Regions from separate parts of the Methylobacterium sp. CM6244 genome, predicted to be linked through region 3. Evidence: riboswitches for the same ligand, from Rfam matches in the RefSeq annotation. Region 3 holds a riboswitch; each other region holds the start of a gene.

Region 1 (2,259 bases), 590 kb from region 3:
GTAGACGAGGCCGAACCGGTAGCTCAGGGCCTCGAACGAGCGCGCGAAGGTGTCGCCGGTCTGCAGGTTGCGGCGGTGCAGGGTCGGCGCATCGAAACGCATTCCGGTGAGGAAGGAGAGTTGGTCGCTGAGGATCAGCCGGTTCTCGGCGAAGACAGAGGCCTGGTTGGTGCTGGTGGCATAGGCCGGGCTGGCGCGGCCATTGGCCGGGAACAGGCCCGGATCGTAGGTGAACGGATCGACGCTGGTGACGAGGCCGCCGCCTGCGCTGGAGAAGTTGTTGGTGTGGCGGAAATCCACGTGGTTGACGTCGAACCCGATGGCGAACTCGTTGCGGAAGCCGAACAGGTTGCCCTTGAACGCCGCGTCGAAGCGGTTCCCGACCTGCTCTTGGTTGTGGTAGATTTCAAGGTAGTCGGACCTGTCGATCCGTCCCGTACCGCTATTGAACCGGTACTGCTCCACATCGAGCCAGTGGCGACGGCTCTGCAGCCGGTAGGCGGTGTTCCGGATGGTGATGTCGGCGCTCGGCGTCCACTCGGTCTTGAGCTGAGTCCAGTTATCGGCCCAGACGATCTTCGCGCCGTCGACATTGTAGTTGTTGTTGCGCAGGGACTGGACGATCCGGCCATTGACCAGCGGCGTGCCCCAGTAGCGCGCGGGCTCCTGGTAGCCGAGATCGTGGCTGAGCGTGACGGCGAGATCGGGGTTGAGCTGGAACAGCAGCGCGCCCGAGACCGCGAGGTTGCGGAAATCCCCGTTCGGGCTGGTCCAGCCGCCGTCGCGGTTGCCGCTGACATTGAGGCGGTAGGCCACCGCATCGCCGATGGGACCGCCGAGATCGACGGCGAGGCGCGCGAGCCCGTCCGACCCGGTGGCGGCGCGGGCGGCATGGATCGGCGTGAAGCTCGGTTTCTTCGAGACCACGTTGACCACGCCGCCGATGGCGCCGTCGCCATAGAGGACGGAGGCCGGGCCGCGCAGCACCTCGATCCGCTCCACGTTCCAGGTGTCGAACGGGAAGGTCACCGTGCCGGCGCCCACGAACAGCCGCGTGCCGTCATAGAGCTGCTGGATCGAGTTCGGGCCGGCGAAGCCCCGGCTGGAGAAGGCGCCGTTGCCGTTGCCCGGCGACGCGATGGTGGTGATGCCGGTGGCGTTCTGCGTCACCGCCTCGACCACCGTGTTCTGGCCCCGGATTCGGGCGGTCTCGCCGCTGATGACATCGATACTGGCGGGGGTCTCCAGCGGCGTCAGGCCGAGGCGACTGGCGCTGCGAGAGGGGGTAGAGAGGTTGAGCCCGACCGGGTTGGCGCGAGTCAGGCCGACCCCGCTCCCCTCCACGGTGAGCTGGTCGAGGGTGACGGCATTCTGGCCGATGGAATCCTGGGCGCGGACCTCGCCCGCGAGCAGGGTCGAGCCGAGGAGCGATGCGAGCAGGGCGGTGGCGCGGGCCGGGGAGATCCGCCCGGGGGCGCGGTGGGTGACCTGTGTAGGCATGTTCGTTTTGGCAAACCGGAGTGATCGCTGGCCGAATGCCGCGCCCCCTCTGCTAGATCGTATGTTATAACGTTACAATACGTCGAACCGGGCAAAATGCCTGCGCGGAGGACCAAACGGTCTCGCCGAGGGCAAGATGTGGAGCGAGTCTGCAATGGAAGGAACAGGGACGATCGGGCATCGCGGGCGAACGGCAGGCGCGGCTCAGCGCAGTGGCACGTCACCGCGAACGAAGCCGATCCCCACGCGAGCGCGGGCCCCGACACCCCACCAGGACACCCCGCCCGATGCGTTTCGCGTGTGACCACGACTGACGGCAGGTCTCCTGGCTCGCGGGTCGACGCCCTCTCATCGTCTTCCCAGGCCCGAAGACCCAGTGACGTGTTGATGATGGGCTCGCCGCTTACAGTTGCGGGGGCAGCCGCGGCATCGGACAAAACGTCCTCACCGCGTTCCCTTTTGATCCCCCGAAGGGGAACCGTCATCGTCAGGCTAGTCGAGGGCGAGAGACCGCGTCAACGACGTGACGGCAACAGCCCAAAAGAAAAGCCCCGGACCGTTCGATCCGGGGCCGATCTCATCGGATGCGTATCGCCTACCAGCGGTAGGTGACGGAGCCCGTCACGCGGCGGCCTTCGCCATAATTGCAGCCGACGAAATTGACCTGTTGCGAGCAGGTGCCGACATAGACGCGGTCCGTGATGTTGTTGGCCGCCACCTGGAAGCGCCAGTTCTCGTATGTGTAACGGAGCGATGCGT
Region 2 (2,259 bases), 850 kb from region 3:
GCAGTCGTCGCGACCACCGGTTCGCCGAGCCCGACCCTGGCGACCCTCGGTGGGCAGCCCGAGACGCATCTCCTGGGCGACAGTTTCTACAGTCAGGTCCCGCTGCGCTTCGGCGATCACATCGCCAAGATCTCCCTCGTCCCGGTCTCTCCCGAAATGAGAGCGCTGGCGAACAAGCCTCTGGACGACACGAGCGCCGCCGACGCGATCCGCGAGGCGGTGATGGAGCATTTTCGCATCCACGGCGGCACCTGGGAATTGCGGGCGCAGCTGTGCCTGAACCTCGACGACATGCCGGTGGAGGACGCCTCCGTAATCTGGCCTGAGACCGCGAGCCCCTACCGTACCATCGCCACCCTCACCGCCGCGCCGCAGGCAAGCTGGAGCGAGGCCCGTGCCGCCTATGTCGATGACAGCCTGTCGTTCAGCCCCTGGCACGGGCTGGCCGCGCACCGGCCGCTCGGTGGGATCATGCGCATGCGCAAATCGGCCTACGAGATGGGCAAGCGCTTCCGGGCCGAGAAGAACGGCCGCCGCATCGAGGAGCCGACGAACCTCGACGCTCTACCGGATTGACGCCGGACGTTGCTGCAATGCGACAGGGCAGCGGCGATGATCGGCGCGGGATCATCTCGCAATTGACCGTCTCGTCGCGGCCGACCTAGCCTGAGACTGACGGTTCCTCTTCGGGGGATCAAAAGGGAACGCGGTGAGGATCTTGCGTCCGATGCCGCGGCTGCCCCCGCAACTGTAAGCGGCGAGCCCATCATCAACACGTCACTGGAGGCTCCGGCTTCTGGGAAGACGATGAGAGGGCGTCGACCCGCGAGCCAGGAGACCTGCCGTCAGTCGTGGTCACACGCGAAGCGCATCGGGCGGGGTGTCCTGGTGGGGTGTCGGGGCCTGCGCTCGCGTAGGGATCGGCTTCGTTCGCAGTGACGTGCCACTGCCGTTGCCCGAGGTCTCCGCCTGTGTCCGCCCGTCTCGTCCCTCCGCTCCTCGCCCTCGGATTTCTGGCATCCGCCTCGCCGGTTCTTGCTCAGTCCGGGACGGCAACCACCGCCGAGGCGACCCTCAACGAACTCTCCGTGGCCGCCGACATGCGCCCGCCCCCTGCAGCGGCCGGTCCCGGTCTCGGCGGGGCCACGGGCGGAGCCGGCGGGGCCGAGGCGTTCGGCGCCCTGTCCGCTCCCGCGCTGACGTCGAGTTCGGGCGTCATCACCGGCAGGGCCCTCAACGATCGCCCGGTGACCCGCCCCGGCGAGGTGCTGGAAGCCGTGCCCGGCCTCATCGTCACGCAGCATTCCGGCGAGGGAAAAGCCAACCAGTACTTCCTGCGCGGCTTCAACCTCGACCACGGCACGGACATCGCCATCACCATCGACGGCATGCCGGCCAATATGCGCACCCATGGCCACGGCCAGGGCTATGCCGACATCAACTTCCTCATTCCCGAACTCGTCGGCGCGGTGGAGTTCCACAAGGGCCCGTATTTCGCCCGTGACGGGGATTTCGCCTCCGCCGGATCGGTGCGGATCGACACGATCGACGCGGTGCCCCGCCCTCTGGCGCTCACCTCCCTCGGCAGCTTCGCCTACAAGCGGGCGCTCACCATCGCCTCCGCACCCCTCGGGGAGGGGACGCTCCTCGCCGCTGGCGAGGCTCAGGTCTATGACGGCCCCTGGGTGGTGCCGGACGACATCCGCAAGCTCAACGGCGTTCTCCGCTACAGCCAGGGCACTGCCCTCGACGGGTTCTCCCTCACCGGCATGGCCTATTCCAACCGCTGGACGGCGACGAACCAGGTTCCGCAGCGGGCCATTTCCGAAGGCGTGATCGGCCGCTTCGGCACTCTCGATCCGAGCGATGGCGGCGATGCCAGCCGCTTCTCCCTGTCGGGCCGCTGGAGCCGGTCGGACGATGGTGGCGTCACCCGCGCCAGCGCCTACGTCATCCGCTCAAACCTCAACCTGTTCAACAACTTCACCTATTTCCTCAACGACCCGGTCAACGGCGACCAGTTCCGCCAGCTCGACAGCCGCACCGTCGCCGGCGGCGAGATCGCCAGGGTGTTCAAGGGTGAGCTGTTCGGCCTGCCCATGGAGAACGAAATCGGCGTGCAGGCGCGGTTCGACGACATCCATGTGGGACTGTTCAACACGCAGGCGCGCACCTCCCTCTCCACCGTGCGCGACGACCGCGTGCAGGAGGGCAGCGCTGCCCTCTACTTTGAGAACCGCCTGCGTTGGACCGAGTGGC
Region 3 (2,259 bases):
TCCGGAGCGCCTGCCAGATGCGGCGCGACGAGGAGCACGAGCCCTCCGGCGATGGCGATGGAGGAGCGGCGGATCGCGATGAGGTAGAGCCCCATGGCGGTGGCGGCCGCGGTCATGATCCACCAGAACTGGCGTTCGGCGAGCGGAGCCGCCTCCATGCCGGGTAGTTCAGGCGGCAGGCCGAGGGCCGGGGCGAGGGCCACGGCGAGGAACCCCGCGATGGCGAATCGCAGGCCGGATTCCGGGCTCGGCTCGCGCCCACAGGCAATGAGAGCCGCGCCCAGCAACAGGGCGTAGCCGACGCCGCCGACCAGGGTCGCGAGGGCGGTGAAGACCATCCGGGGCAGGCCGGGGCCGGGCTGCCAGGCCGGTGCGACCTCGCCGCCTTCGACACCGTCCGTTTTGCCGCCATGGTCCTTGCCGCCATGGTCGTGGCCCGAATGGACGGGCACGATGAGGGAGGCCGGGGAGACGCCGCGCGGCATCCATTGCGCGGCCGGCGCCGTGGCTTCGCCGCTCTCGTAACGCTCGGCCGCGATGATCAGCGGCGAGGTGAGGGCAAGCTGCAAGCCCGTGGCGACGACAGCCGCCAGGAAGCCGGCGACCAGGGCCGCCGACACGAGTCGGATCATCATGAAATCAGGTCCTGGCTGAGCGCGAGGCGGTCAGTGGCAGGGGAAATTCTGGGCGTGCCGGAAATCGTGGGCCGCGTTGTGCAGCGCCATCGCCGGGGCGAAGCCGGCCATGAAGACGAGCCCGAGGCCGAGGAAAGCGGCCATGAGCACCGCGCCGAGACGCTCGTTGCTGCGGGTGCCGGTGAGGGCGAGAGTGTTAGTGGTCATCATGTCAGGTCTCCGGCCGCCCCGCCGGCGGCGTTCGAGGATCGAGCGGGAGGACGATTTGGTCCCCTTCGGAAGGCAGGTCTCCTGGCTCGCGGGTCATCCGGTCCTGCCGCCTTCCCGGATCGCTCCGGTGGCCGATGGCAGGCCCGTCTCCGCTCACAGTTGCGGGGGCAGCTGCGGTTTCAGGCGCGAGCCCTCACCGCATTCCCTTTTCACCCCGTCGCCGGGGCACCGTCCGAACTTCGCTTCTACGCGCTCGCGCGACCGCTGACAACGCGCCGCCAAAGCGTTTTACCGGCTTTGACGGGGCAGGGCGGTTTCGCGCTAAAGGGAGCCATGCGGCAGCCTTCTCCAAGAATGACACTGGTTCTCGGCGGCGCGCGCTCGGGCAAGAGCCTGCACGCGGAACGCCTCGTCGAAGCCCACCCGGCGCCTTGGCTCTACCTCGCCACCGCGCAGGCCTGGGACGACGAGATGCGGGAGCGCGTCGCCCTTCACCGGTCGCGCCGCTCGGCGGATTGGATCACCCGGGACGTGCCGATCGACCTGGCCGAGGCCGTCGCTGCGGCGACAGGGCCGGTGCTCGTCGATTGCCTGACCCTGTGGCTCACCAACCTGATCCTGTCCGAGGCCGATATCGAGGCGGCGAGCGCTGCCCTGATCGAGGCCTGCGGCCGCGCGCCGGGGCCGGTGGTGCTCGTCGGCAACGAGGTCGGTCTCGGCATCGTGCCGGACAACGCGCTCGCCCGCCGCTTCCGCGACGCGGCCGGGCGACTGCACCAGCGCCTCGCCGCGCGGGCCGACCATGTGGTGTTCATGGTGGCGGGACTGCCGATGATCGTGAAACCCCAACCCGGAGCGAGCGCATGAACGATCTGGAGATAAATGACGCGGAGGCCGACCGTCACCGCGAGAAGATGGAGAAGCGCAAGGCCGTCCAGGACGCCGAGGTCGCGGCTAAGACGATCGAGAAGGGCCTGCTCATCGTCAATACCGGCCCTGGCAAGGGCAAGACCACGGCCGGGCTCGGCCTCGTCCTGCGGGCGCTCGGCCATGGCTGGCGGGTCGGCGTGGTCCAGTTCATCAAGGGGGGGTGGGATACGGGCGAGAAGCACGCGCTGAAGGCTTTCGGCGCGCAGATCGAATGGCATACGCTCGGCGAGGGCTTCACCTGGGAGACGCAGGACAAGGCCCGCGACATCGCGGCGGCCGAGCATGCCTGGGCCAAGGCCGAGGAGCTGATGGCCGACCCGACCATCCGCCTCGTTCTCCTCGACGAACTCAACATCGCCCTGCGCTACGACTATCTGCCCATCGATGCCGTGGTGGCGGCTTTCCGGGCGCGCCGGCCCGACCTCCACGTCATCGTCACCGGCCGCAACGCCAAGCCGGCCCTCATCCAGGCAGCCGACCTCGT

The links. Region 3 has a riboswitch for cobalamin ahead of ACYQML_RS08740 (CbtB domain-containing protein). Riboswitches for the same ligand answer to the same signal wherever they lie in the genome.
Region 1: another riboswitch for cobalamin. It lies ahead of ACYQML_RS05970 (TonB-dependent receptor); the one in region 3 lies ahead of ACYQML_RS08740 (CbtB domain-containing protein).
Region 2: another riboswitch for cobalamin. It lies ahead of ACYQML_RS04735 (TonB-dependent receptor); the one in region 3 lies ahead of ACYQML_RS08740 (CbtB domain-containing protein).

The regions. Positions count from the first base shown of each region.
Region 1 is NZ_CM139247.1:1,297,206-1,299,464, reverse strand. It holds gene ACYQML_RS05970 (TonB-dependent receptor) at 1-1,500, opposite strand, end outside; cobalamin riboswitch at 1,799-1,998, opposite strand; gene ACYQML_RS05965 (TonB-dependent siderophore receptor) at 2,096-2,259, opposite strand, start outside.
Region 2 is NZ_CM139247.1:1,040,230-1,042,488, reverse strand. It holds gene ACYQML_RS04740 (catalase family protein) at 1-576, shown strand, start outside; cobalamin riboswitch at 660-861, shown strand; gene ACYQML_RS04735 (TonB-dependent receptor) at 972-2,259, shown strand, end outside.
Region 3 is NZ_CM139247.1:1,889,871-1,892,129, forward strand. It holds gene ACYQML_RS08735 (CbtA family protein) at 1-635, opposite strand, end outside; gene ACYQML_RS08740 (CbtB domain-containing protein) at 666-842, opposite strand; cobalamin riboswitch at 900-1,093, opposite strand; gene cobU (bifunctional adenosylcobinamide kinase/adenosylcobinamide-phosphate guanylyltransferase) at 1,200-1,712, shown strand; gene cobO (cob(I)yrinic acid a,c-diamide adenosyltransferase) at 1,709-2,259, shown strand, end outside.